4 regions of the Kluyvera fluvialis genome follow, and region 1 is predicted to be linked to each of the others. Evidence: predicted binding sites of a transcription regulator. Region 1 holds the regulator's gene; each other region holds the start of a gene.
The links. The regulator CRP, encoded in region 1, controls carbon source genes, mostly activating them, when cyclic AMP is high. The targets are predictions, from matches to a motif close to ATGTGANNNNNNTCACAT.
Positions count from the first base shown of each region.

Region 2: a site for CRP is predicted at 1,810-1,827, ahead of epd (erythrose-4-phosphate dehydrogenase). Genes of this name have one in related genera too.
Region 3: a site for CRP is predicted at 1,530-1,547, ahead of udp (uridine phosphorylase). Genes of this name have one in related genera too.
Region 4: a site for CRP is predicted at 1,273-1,290, ahead of AC6I4B_RS07495 (YfcZ/YiiS family protein). Genes of this name have one in related genera too.

Region 1 is NZ_AP046142.1:414,003-417,163, forward strand. It holds gene AC6I4B_RS01910 (YccS/YhfK family putative transporter) at 1-899, opposite strand, end outside; gene crp (cAMP-activated global transcriptional regulator CRP) at 948-1,580, opposite strand; gene AC6I4B_RS01920 (OsmC family protein) at 1,885-2,289, shown strand; gene AC6I4B_RS01925 (phosphoribulokinase) at 2,339-3,161, opposite strand, start outside.
Region 2 is NZ_AP046142.1:892,720-895,880, reverse strand. It holds gene pgk (phosphoglycerate kinase) at 1-549, opposite strand, end outside; gene epd (erythrose-4-phosphate dehydrogenase) at 589-1,617, opposite strand; gene AC6I4B_RS04320 (PTS transporter subunit EIIC) at 2,323-3,161, shown strand, end outside.
Region 3 is NZ_AP046142.1:4,683,007-4,686,167, reverse strand. It holds gene AC6I4B_RS22115 (anaerobic sulfatase maturase) at 1-583, shown strand, start outside; gene AC6I4B_RS22110 (dienelactone hydrolase family protein) at 622-1,434, opposite strand; gene udp (uridine phosphorylase) at 1,672-2,433, shown strand; gene rmuC (DNA recombination protein RmuC) at 2,574-3,161, shown strand, end outside.
Region 4 is NZ_AP046142.1:1,553,842-1,557,002, forward strand. It holds gene fadL (long-chain fatty acid transporter FadL) at 1-1,023, opposite strand, end outside; gene AC6I4B_RS07495 (YfcZ/YiiS family protein) at 1,396-1,680, shown strand; gene fadI (acetyl-CoA C-acyltransferase FadI) at 1,864-3,161, shown strand, end outside.

The DNA of each region.
Region 1 (3,161 bases):
GCGCCAATCTGTTTTTTCATACTGAAACGGCTGGGATAGCGGTGATAGAGAATGTCATCCGCGAGCACCCGCAGGCGCGCGGCGACGGTCTGGGCATTCCAGCGGATCACCGCCTCAGCGTGGCTACGTTCGACCAGTTTTTGCACCTCCTCTGGCTGATGCAGACTCACCGAAATGTGCTCCTGTAGATCAAGGCCAATCTGGAAGGCGCGCAGCAGGCGTTTGTAATCGTTATTCTGGTTTGCCGCCAGCATGTGTAGCTGCTGATAACACTGAGAAATAAGGTCAACCACCTTTTGCTGGCGGCTTAAAAGCGGCGGCAGCGCGGTGTTGGGGTCGGTGTGCTGCGTCAGGAGGCTATATTTTGCTTCGCAATAGTCGGCGAGCTGGCGGTAGAGCAGGCTTAGTGACTCGCGCAGCGGCTGCTCGCGCCAAATCCAAAACCACCACCAGTTGAATAATCCATACCACAGCGTGCCGAGTGCGTAGATAAGCAGCGGCTGCCAAATGGGCATATTACCAGCCAGGCTGAGGGTAAAAATAGCGGCAATCAGCGAAGCCGGCAGCAGCCGCCCGTGCAGGGAGCTTATCTCCGCCGTTACGCCCAAAATCAGCGCCAGCCCGCTGAGAATCAACGGTAGCGGAACCTCGCGCGCCAGCAACAACTGAACGGCAAGACTGCATCCGGCGAACAGACAGCCGCCAATAATCAGGCGTTTGAAAAAACGTTTATGCGGGGTATCAAGACCGGCAATATTGCAGCAGGCGGGAACCAGCGAAAACAGCAGACCTTGTTGAAGATGGCCGAAGATAAGGCCAATGGCGACCGGCAAACATAACACCAGCGTTTGCCGCAGTGCATAGTTGACTTCCGGGTGGTAAATCAGCCTGCGCCACATAAGAGACAAAAACGGCGTACCGTTGGAACAATACGCCGTTTTAAAGGATTAGCGAGTACCGTAAACGACAATCGTTTTGCCGTGTGCGGAGATCAGGTTTTGATCTTCCAGCATTTTCAGAATACGGCCCACTGTTTCACGGGAGCAGCCCACGATCTGACCAATTTCCTGACGGGTGATTTTGATCTGCATACCGTCCGGGTGAGTCATGGCGTCCGGCTGTTTTGCCAGGTTCAGCAGCGTCTGTGCGATACGACCTGTCACGTCCAGGAATGCCAGGTTGCCGACTTTTTCAGACGTGACTTGCAGACGACGTGCCATTTGCGAAGAGAGACGCATCAGGATGTCTGGGTTAACCTGAATCAGCTGACGGAATTTTTTATAAGAGATTTCAGCAACTTCACAAGCGGTTTTTGCCCGTACCCACGCGCTGCGTTCCTGGCCTTCTTCAAACAGGCCTAACTCGCCGATAAAATCGCCCTGGTTAAGGTAAGAGAGGATCATCTCTTTCCCTTCTTCGTCCTTGATGAGTACAGCCACTGAGCCTTTGACGATGTAATACAGCGTTTCTGCTTTTTCACCCTGGTGAATCAGCGTGCTCTTCGAGGGGTACTTATGAATATGGCAATGAGACAAGAACCATTCGAGAGTCGGGTCTGTTTGCGGTTTGCCAAGCACCATGCGCGGTTATCCTCTGTTATAAGCTCTTTCCGGCGGCAAAAACATTGCAGCCACCGGTTGCAATAGTATCCTTCCCGTTACCTGGGAAGTCGGCTGTCGAATATTGCCGCAGCCTGTAATGTGATGTCCTCTGCATACATGCAGTACGTTTATGTATTACCGTAGCATCCTGACTGTTTTAGCATAGCTTGAGCCGTGTGTCTCCTGGTGTCTCGCTTCAGCATGACGGCGATCGCCTTCCGTTGCGAGATTTGTTATGTGCGCGTAATCTGGGAAGAAAATTGCAACCTGGGAGTTAAATATTATGCAAGCGCGTGTGAAATGGGTTGAGGGGATGACCTTCCTCGGTGAGTCGGCTTCTGGCCACCAAATTTTGATGGACGGCAACTCTGGCGATAAAGCGCCAAGCCCGATGGAAATCGTGCTAATGGCGGCCGGTGGTTGTAGCGCAATTGACGTGGTGTCTATTCTGCAAAAAGGCCGCTATGACGTTTCTGACTGCGAAGTAAAGCTCACTTCCGTACGCCGCGAAGAAGCACCGCGCCTGTTCACGCACATCAACCTGCACTTCATTGTGAGCGGTAAAGAGTTGAAAGATGCGGCTGTTGCACGCGCGGTTGACCTGTCGGCGGAGAAATACTGCTCAGTGGCGTTGATGCTGGGTAAAGCTGTCAACATCACGCACTCATACGAAGTGATTGAAGGCTGATATCCGTGATTGCCCGGCGGCGTCCTGCCTATCGGGCAATCGTGATGATTCAGGCGTTGTTCTTCTCTTCCACTAACCGCTGTACCAGCGGCATCATAATCAACTCCATCGCCAGCCCCATCTTGCCGCCGGGAACGACCAGCGTATTCATATGCGAGATAAACGAGCCTTGCAGCATCGCCAGCAGCCACGGGTAGTCAATCCCTTCCAGGTTGCGGAAGTGAATGACCACAAAACTCTCATCCAGTGATGGAATGCTTTTCGCAGCAAACGGGTTAGAGGTATCGACCGTTGGCACTCGCTGGAAGTTGATATGGGTGCGCGAGAACTGCGGAGTAATGTAGTTGATGTAGTCTTCCATTGAGCGCACTACGGAGTCCATCACCGCCTCACGCGAATGCCCACGCTCGCTGGTGTCGCGAATCATCTTCTGAATCCACTCCAGGTTGACGATAGGCACTACGCCAACCAGCAAATCAACATGACGTGCGACGTCATGCTGTGGCGTCACTACGCCGCCGTGCAGCCCTTCATAGAACAGGACATCGGTGGGTTCCGGCAATGGCTGCCAGGGGGTGAACGTCCCCGGTACTTGATCCCACGGTACGGCTTCATCGTAGGTATGCAGATATTTACGCGACTGCCCTTTACCGCTCAGGCCGTACTCTCGAAAGGTTTGTTCAAGCAGGCCGAAGTCATTGGCGTCCGGGCCGAAATAGCTGATATGACGGCCCAGATCACGAGCCTTACGAATGGCCATATCCATTTCTGGGCGGGTGTAACGATGGAAACTGTCGCCTTCAACTTCCGCTGAACGCAGGTTGAGCTGGGCAAATATTTTACGAAAGGCCAGGCTGGTGGTGGTGGTTCCC
Region 2 (3,161 bases), 480 kb from region 1:
GCGAGCTGGTTCTTTCAGTGCTTTACCCAGCGCGTCCAGTTCAGCCGCCAGCAGCGGGCCTGCGCACGCTACATCAGCAAATTTGCCGATACCGTGGGTAGACGCCTGAGCGCGGTGAGCAGTACCGAATGCATCCATCACGAACACGTCGCACAGTGCAGCGTATTTTTTGGACAGCGCTTCGTCGTCTTTCTTCTCGCCTTTGTTAAAGCGAACGTTTTCCAGAACAACCAGTTCACCGTCAGCCACTTCTACGCCGTCCAGGTAATCTTTTACCAGACGAACCGGGTTAGACAGTTTGTCTTTCAGGTAATTAACAACCGGCAGCAGAGAGAATTCTTCGTTGTACTCGCCTTCGGTCGGACGACCCAGGTGAGAAGTTACCATGACTTTCGCGCCCTGTTTCAGAGCCAGCTCAATGGTCGGCAGAGAAGCACGGATACGCGCATCGCTGGTCACTTTCCCTTCTTTAACTGGTACGTTCAGATCCGCACGGATAAAAACACGTTTACCAGCAAGATCCAGATCGGTCATCTTAATTACAGACATGGTGAATCCTCTCGTTGATACTTAAAGTTTTGCCGACGCTCAAGCGTCGAGCCTGAAACCAATAGCTGCCATTGCTAACGTGGTGTCGAGCATCCGGTTAGCAAAGCCCCATTCGTTATCACACCAGACCAGTGTTTTGATCAGATGTGCGCCACTGACTCGCGTCTGCGTACCATCAACAATGGCACTGTGCGGGTCGTGATTAAAATCAGTTGAGACCAACGGTAATTCCGTATAGTCAACTATACCATGAAATGCACCCTGTGCTGCTTTTTGCAGCAACTGGTTGACTTCATTTGCTTTTACTGGCTTTTTCACCGTCACGCTAAGGTCAATTGCCGTCACGTTGATGGTCGGCACGCGCACCGCGATTGCCTCAAAACGGTCACTAAACTGCGGGAAAATTCGAGCAATGCCCGCAGCAAGTTTAGTATCTACCGGAATGATCGACTGGCTAGCCGCGCGTGTACGGCGTAAATCCGGGTGATAGGCGTCAATCACCTGCTGGTCATGCATCGCGGAGTGGATAGTCGTGACCGTTCCCGATTCAATGCCGTAGGCATCATCCAACAATTTGATGACGGGAATGATGCAATTCGTGGTGCAGGAGGTGTTGGACACAATACGGTGTTCCGCACGCAACTCGTGTTGGTTAACCCCATACACCACGGTGGTGTCGAGATCATTGCTGCCAGGATGTGAAAAGAGCACTTTCTTCGCGCCTGCGGCGATATGCGCTTCACCATCAAGACGGCTACCGTATACACCGGTGCAGTCGAGAACCACATCAACCGACAGTTCACGCCAGGGGAGCGCCTCGATAGAGCGCTCATGCAGAAGACGGATAACGTCGTCGCCAACGTAGAGTTGTTCACGCTCCTGGCGAACATCCCAGGCAAAGCGGCCATGGCTGGTATCGTACTTCAACAAATGCGCGATACCCGCTGCATCTGCCAGCTCATTGATTGCCACTACGGTGATTTCCGCACGGCGTCCGGATTCATATAAAGCACGAACCACGTTACGTCCAATGCGACCGAAGCCATTAATCGCTACGCGTACGGTCATAGGTCTCCTGCAAGGTTATCCCGGTGCAAAGTGGCTGACAGAGTAATCCAGCCAAACGCTGAGGGAAACCTCACCTGCCACAAACAGTGACTGATTGGTTAAATGTCGAACACTTAATCGACTGAAACGCTTCAGCTAGAATAAGCGAAACAAGGAATAAAAGGAATGATTGTCCAGACAAACACGCCAGTTATCTGACGCGCGTCACATTTTCACAGGAATAATCGCCGACAAAAATTCCATTCCGCGCGGGCGTACCACTCTCGGCTTCAACCCTGACATTCAACGTAACCCAGTGAAGTTCTCATTTATCTAAACATTGCTAATATTATTAGCATCGATTTATCTTATCGCCATGCCGGTCACAAAATCCCCTTTATAGCGTGATAGACTCATCTGCCACTATAAAACAGCCTGCAATTATTTTTTCACTCATAAATAAAAGACATTAATCGCATCAATTAAAAACGCCTTAAAACCATTCAGTAAGAAAATATTTTGACGTTATAAATGCATTCATATAACTGGAATTCATTCACGTCTTGCCCGTTCAAAATATTCACAAGGATGATTAATGAAGCAACAGATGCAAATGATTGGACAAGCCATGCTAGTCCCCATATCAATCATTACGATTGGCTCAATGTTTATGGGTTTTGGCAGGCTTTCACCAATAAAGAGACGCTGGACGCATTAAATTTAGGAATGTTATTTAAACCAGACTCTCTCTGGTTTATTGCATTTAGCGTAATGAAAGCGACCGGCGATGTCGTATTTCGCAACCTTCCCCTCTTTTTCTCGATTGGCGTCGCATTTGGTTTAGCGAAAAAAGAGAAAGCCTGGGCGGCGTTTTCCGGCGCCGTGTGTTTTATGTCGATGCACTACATCCTCAGTACATTGCTGACGTTAAAAGGGATTAGCGCACAAACGACGACCGCAGACTGGTTTATCGCTCAACAACATCTCGATCCCGTCGCGGTGGTACAGCAGGCGTCCATTTTCACCACCGAACTGGGTATGTTCACTTACCGAATGAGCGTGTTTGGCGGAATGGCGGTAGGGCTTGTCACCGCCTGGCTGCACAACCGCTTATACAACGTCAAACTGCCGCTGGTGCTCTCCTTTTTTGCCGGTACGCGCACCGTGCCAATTGTTACGCTGGTCGCCGGTTCGCTGATGGGCTGTGTTCTCTATATCGTCTGGCCGCCCATTGGTTGGGTGCTTGCGCAGTTCAGCAAAATGATCGGCGACTCCGGGATGTTCGGCACTTTTATCTGGGCCGTTGCTGATAAATCACTGCTGCCGGTCGGCCTGCATCACTTAATTACCACGCCAATACGTCTGACGGAACTGGGCGGTTCTCTGGAGGTATGCGGTAACCTGGTTAGCGGCACAACCAATATCTATATGGCGCAGTTGGGCTGTAACGAAACGACCGAGCTACTGGTTCGGGGCTTTCAGTCCGGCCGCGTAGTGACGCACTTTGGCGCCCTGCCTGGCGCCGCACTGGCGATATACCAGTGCTCCCGCTCTCAGCACAAAAA
Region 3 (3,161 bases), 700 kb from region 1:
TTTCGACATTTGGGTACGCCGCGATGTCGATAGCGTTTATGTGCAAATGTTTGACGTCGCGCTGGCGGCCTGGGCTGGGCAGCCTCCGGTGCTGTGTGTCCATTCTGAAACCTGTGGACATGCCTTTGCGCTAGAGTCGAACGGTGATTTGTATAACTGCGATCACTATGTTTATCCCGAGCACAAACTGGGCAATATCCACCAAACAAGTATTCAAACGCTCAACAATAGCGAACAGGCCATCGCATTTGGGCTGGCGAAAAAAGAGCGGCTGACGACGGATTGCCAGCGCTGTGACTTCCGCTTTGCCTGCCACGGCGGCTGCCCCAAACACCGCTTTTCCGTTTCGCCAGGTGGCCTGCCGGGGCATAACTATTTATGCGCGGGCTATAAGCATTTTTTCCAGCATATTGCGCCGTATATGAATGTTTGCCAGCAATTACTGGAGAATGGCTATCCGGCCTCGGCGATTATGTCATGGCTGGCGCAAGAGGCGCGAAAAGCGCCGGTGGATATCTCTCGTAACGATCCTTGCCCGTGCGGTAGCGGCAAAAAATATAAGAAATGCTGCGGCGCAGCATGAGGGGAAAACGCCGCCATGATAAAAGCGGCGTTGCGAAGTTAGGCTTTTTTCCCAGCGTATTGCGCGAACCACGCCAGCATCCTCTGCCAGCCATCTTGCGCCGACTCCTGGTGATAGCTCGCGCGGTAATCGGCATTAAACGCATGACCAGCGTCCGGGTATACTACGATTTCCGCTGTCGCATTGGCGGCTCGCAGCGCCTGGCGCATGGTTTCTACTGACTCAAGCGGAATACCGGTATCTTGCCCACCGTATAAACCCAGCACTGGCGCGCTGAGATCGACTGCGACATCGACCGGATGCTTCGGGTTATTTAACGTTTTGTCACCCAGCAGACGTCCATACCAGGCCACCGCCGCTTTTAACTGCGGGTTGTGTGCGGCGTACAGCCATGCAATTCGCCCGCCCCAGCAAAAACCGGTTATCGACAAACGGCTGGCATCACCGCCGTTGCGCGCGGCCCAATTTGCCACGTGATCGAGATCGGCCAGCACCTGGGCATCGGGCACTTTTGTGACCAGCCCGCTGAAAAGTGAAGGAATATCGGCATAATCATTTGGATCGCCCTCGCGGAAATACAGCTCCGGCGCGACCGCCAGATACCCCTCCAGCGCTAAACGACGGCAAATATCACGAATGTGCTCATGGACGCCAAAAATCTCCTGCACTACGATGATTACCGGTAGAGGCGCATCGCGATGTTTTGGCTGTGCGTAAAAGGCTGGGAGCATCTCACCTTGAGAAGGAATCGACGTTTCTCCCGCCGCGATGGTCTCGTCGGGCGTATGAACGGCGGTCGTGGCATGAGGCGAAGCAGCAGGTGCAAATCCGGGTTGTTTGTTGATTGTCATGGCATTCTCCGTACCCTTTTAATGAACTCATAGCCGAATCACAGTGCCTGAATGCGGCGTATTTTTGTGCAGCAGGTAATAACAATAACTTGTTAATGTGATGTAACTCACTAATTGCGCGAAATTTAATGTAACATTTTTAATTCTTAGTGATGGTAATCACGAAAAAGAGTTGTGGTCTTCTATAAAGTACATTTTTGCTTCTTCTGACAAAACTGAACCACAGAGGAGTTCTTTATGTCCAAGTCTGATGTTTTTCATCTCGGCCTCACTAAAAACGATTTACAAGGGGCTACGCTGGCAATCGTCCCCGGTGACCCGGAGCGTGTGGAAAAGATCGCCGCGCTGATGGAAAAGCCGGTAAAACTGGCATCTCATCGTGAATTCACCTCCTGGCGTGCAGAGCTTGATGGCAAGCCAGTGATTGTTTGTTCTACCGGTATCGGCGGCCCATCGACGTCTATCGCGGTTGAAGAACTGGCTCAGCTCGGCATCCGCACCTTCCTGCGTGTTGGCACGACCGGCGCTATTCAGCCGAACATTAATGTGGGTGATGTGCTGGTCACGACGGCATCCGTCCGTCTTGATGGCGCGAGCCTGCACTTTGCACCAATGGAATACCCAGCGGTAGCAGACTTCGCGTGTACTACCGCACTGGTTGAAGCGGCGAAATCCGTTGGCGCGACCACTCACGTGGGCGTAACTGCGTCTTCAGACACCTTCTATCCAGGCCAGGAACGCTACGACACCTTCTCTGGTCGCGTGGTTAACCGCTTTAAAGGCTCCATGGAAGAGTGGCAGTCGATGGGCGTGATGAACTACGAAATGGAATCAGCAACGCTGCTGACCATGTGCTCCAGCCAGGGCCTGCGCGCCGGGATGGTTGCCGGTGTTATCGTGAACCGTACCCAGCAGGAAATTCCTAACGCTGAGACGATGAAGAAAACGGAAAGCCACGCGGTGAAAATCGTGGTGGAAGCAGCGCGCCGCCTGCTGTAATTCTGCTTTTCATCAAAAAAGGCCGACTTGTTCGGCCTTTTTCTTTTTGCGTAGATGCTCGCAGGAAACTGCTTTAAAACTGGACGTTTATACAGCACAATTCTATTTTGTGCTGATAGTAGGTTTAAGCAGGAGGCATTGTGGATATTGCCGTGGTGATTTATGCGTTGGTGGCGCTGGCAGGCGTGGCGATTGGCTGGCTGGCGGCGAGCTATCGCGTGGCGCAGCAGCGGGCCGAACAACTGGCGGAAGAGCGTGATATCTATGGCGAACTGAGCGCCGCAAAGCAGCAAATCGCCCAGAACGCGCACTGGCGTGAAGAGTGTGAGCTGCTTAATAACGAGCTGCGTAACCTGCGGGAGATTAACTCCTCGCTGGAAGTTGACTTGCGTGAAGTCACAACGCTTCTGGAGACGACACGGCAGCACGGCGATGAAAAATACCGTCTGATGCTCAATAGCGAGCAGCGCCTGAGCGAACAGTTCGAAAACCTCGCCAACCGTATTTTTGAGCAGAGCAACCGGCGCGTTGATGAGCAAAACCGGCAGAGCCTGCATGGCCTGCTGACGCCGCTGCGCGAGCAGCTAGACGGTTTTCGCCGCCAAGTTCAGGAGAGTTTTGGTCAGGAAGCGCGCGAACGCCACACGCTGGCGCATGAGATTCGTAATCTTCAGCAACTGAACGCGCAAATGGCGCAGGAAGCGGTCAACTTAACGCGGGCGTTGAAA
Region 4 (3,161 bases), 1.1 Mb from region 1:
AGCGTCTTTAAAGCTTTCGTCTTTATAGAACAGCTCCTGGCCGTTTTTACCCGTCGCTTTCAGCTCCTGGAACTGACTCCAACTGGTATACGCCATGCTGTAGTGGATGGCCCACTGTGGCGCGATACGGTTGTAACCGGAGATTTCCCACATTTCTGGTAAGTGCAGAGACAGAGAACCGCCGATAGTCTGGCCGTTGGTACCGTACGGCAAGCCAGGGATGCCGCTACCTGCGAGCAGTCGGTTGCCCATGCTGGTGATGGAACTCTTATAATCGCCGTCGAAGTCAATCTTCACTTCAGAGCGATAAGTCAGGCCCCAACGGTTATCTTTATCCAGCTCATACAAAATACCGGCGTTCCAGCCGTAGCCCCACTCGTCGCCTTTCAGGTGCGCAATTTGTGAGTCTGGGCCAGTCACCCCAACCAAAGAGCCTGCGCCTGGTGGTACGAGCGCGCTGGCTTCACCGGCATAACGCTCAATTTTCGCTTTAGCGTAAACGGCATCAAAGCCCAGGCCAAAGCTAAAGTGATTGTTCAGACGGTATGCACCGCTCAGGTTCAGGTTGACCGTTTGCAGGTCGGTTTTACCGCCGTACATACCGGCTGCATAACTGTTGTTGAACTCTGTTGCCAGGCCATAGTTAGAGGTGACAGAAGCGCCCCAACCGAATTGATCATTGATAGGCATGACAAAGTGAACGTTCGGTACCCATGCCGTTGGAGCAATATTGTCGGCATCCGTACTTTTACCGGAAAGCGGTGATTTACCTGAAATATTAACATCAGGATCGATAAAGACCGCACCTGCAGAAAACGTTGGGCGATCAAACATCATAATCAGCGCAGGGTTACGGCTGGCATTACCCGCATCGTCAGCGATAGCGCCTTCGCCAGAATAGGCACGGCCCAGACCAGAGGACGAAAATTCATTAAGTTGAAAACCTGCTGACCAGGCTTGGGATGAAACAAGTGCCACTGCAATAGCAAGAGCAGACTTCGTATAACGGGTTTTTTGGCTCATGACCATAACCTCATTGAGTTATTTTTATACAAACAATGTTACACGTAGTAACAGAAGCGCGAAGTGTAGGGGCTGGGCTACAACTTAGAAAGCAGACCAGTGACGAGAGTATAGGTCTGACCAGCTTAGATGTTGCAATGTTGTTTATTAATATTTTCAAAGATGTTGTTTGAAACGAGATCTGGTTGGCAAAAATGCGGGGTTGGTCATAGGGCTCGATAGGCCAAAATTGTTTTAGATCATTTTTAATTGTGATTTCGGTCACTTATCGCTTTTCTACACATTAACAACTGGAGACAGAGTGCGGGCGGGCGTAAAATAGGCACATAGTTTATCTGGCACCTTGAGTGCACAAAACAGAGGAAATCTGCAATGAGTAAATGTAGTGCTGATGAAACCCCAGTTTGCTGCTGCATGGATGTTGGTACCATCATGGACAACACCGACTGCACCGCATCTTACAGTCGCGTATTCGCTAACCGTGCTGATGCAGAAGCCACGCTGGCAGCGCTGAGTGAAAAAGCGCGTAGCGTAGAGTCTGATCCGTGCAAAATCACCGCTGACTTCAAAGAAGTAGAAGGTGGCGTACAGCTGGATATCGACTTCGTATTCTGCTGCGAAGCAGAAACGCTGATCTTCCAACTGGGTCTGCGTTAATCGCACCTCGCCCAGCGCATCTCTCAACGCCCCTGTTGTTAACGCAACAGGGGCGTTTTCTTTTGTTCTCAATGTGTTTTAGCTCTCAAATTTCTCGCTCTGTGATTGGCTAAGTGTAAAAAATTAGTTAAAACCGTTATCAGGTCAGACCACTTAGTTGTTATCTGTTAACAGGGGAAAGTTATGAGTCAGGCGATACCGCTAATTACCCGCCAGGGCGATCGCATTGCTATTGTCAGTGGGTTACGTACCCCGTTTGCCCGTCAGGCGACCGCTTTTCACGGCGTTCCCGCTGTGGATCTGGGGAAGATGGTGGTGGGCGAAATGCTGGCGCGTAGCGAAATAGCCCCGGAGGTTATTGAACAACTGGTCTTTGGTCAGGTTGTTCAAATGCCTGCTGCGCCCAATATTGCCCGCGAAATTGTGCTCGGCACAGGGATGAACGTTCACACCGACGCGTATAGCGTCAGCCGTGCCTGTGCGACCAGTTTCCAGGCCGTTGCCAATGTGGCTGAAAGCCTGATGGCAGGAACCATCCGCGCCGGTATTGCCGGTGGCGCAGACTCTTCCTCAGTATTGCCGATTGGCGTCAGCAAAAAACTGGCTCGTACGCTGGTGGATGCCAACAAAGCCCGCACCTTAGGGCAGAAACTCAAACTCTTTTCTCGTCTGCGTCTGCGCGACTTAATGCCTGTGCCACCTGCTGTAGCGGAGTATTCCACGGGGCTACGCATGGGCGACACCGCTGAACAGATGGCGAAAACCTACGGTATTACGCGTGAGCAACAGGACGCGCTGGCGAACCGTTCTCATCAGTTGGCGGCACAGGCCTGGGCTTCTGGAAAACTGAGTGATGAAGTGATGACGGCCTACGCGCCGCCGTATCGAAACCCGCTGGAGCAGGACAATAATATTCGTGCGAACTCCACGCTTGCGGATTACGCCAAACTGCGACCGGCGTTTGACCGCCAGCACGGCACGGTGACGGCAGCAAACAGCACACCGCTGACCGACGGCGCGGCGGCAGTTATCCTGATGACTGAATCGCGAGCGAAAGAACTGGGGCTGATACCGCTGGGCTATCTGCGCAGCTATGCCTTTACCGCCATTGATGTCTGGCAAGACATGCTGCTGGGGCCGGCTTGGTCAACGCCGCTGGCGCTGGATCGAGCGGGGATAACCTTTGCTGACCTCACGCTTATCGACATGCATGAAGCTTTTGCCGCCCAAACGCTGGCGAATATTCAATGCCTGGCAAGCGAGAAATTTGCCCGTGAAGTTCTGGGGCGCAGTCATGCAACTGGCGAAGTCGATGAGAGTAAATTCAACGTGCTGGGTGGGTCAATTGCTTACGGTCACCCCTTTGCGGCGACCGGCGCGCGGATGATCACCCAAACGCTTAATGAACTGCACCGTCGGGGCGGCGGATTTGGGCTAGTCACCGCCTGTGCTGCGGGTGGGCTGGGCGCGGCGATGGTTCT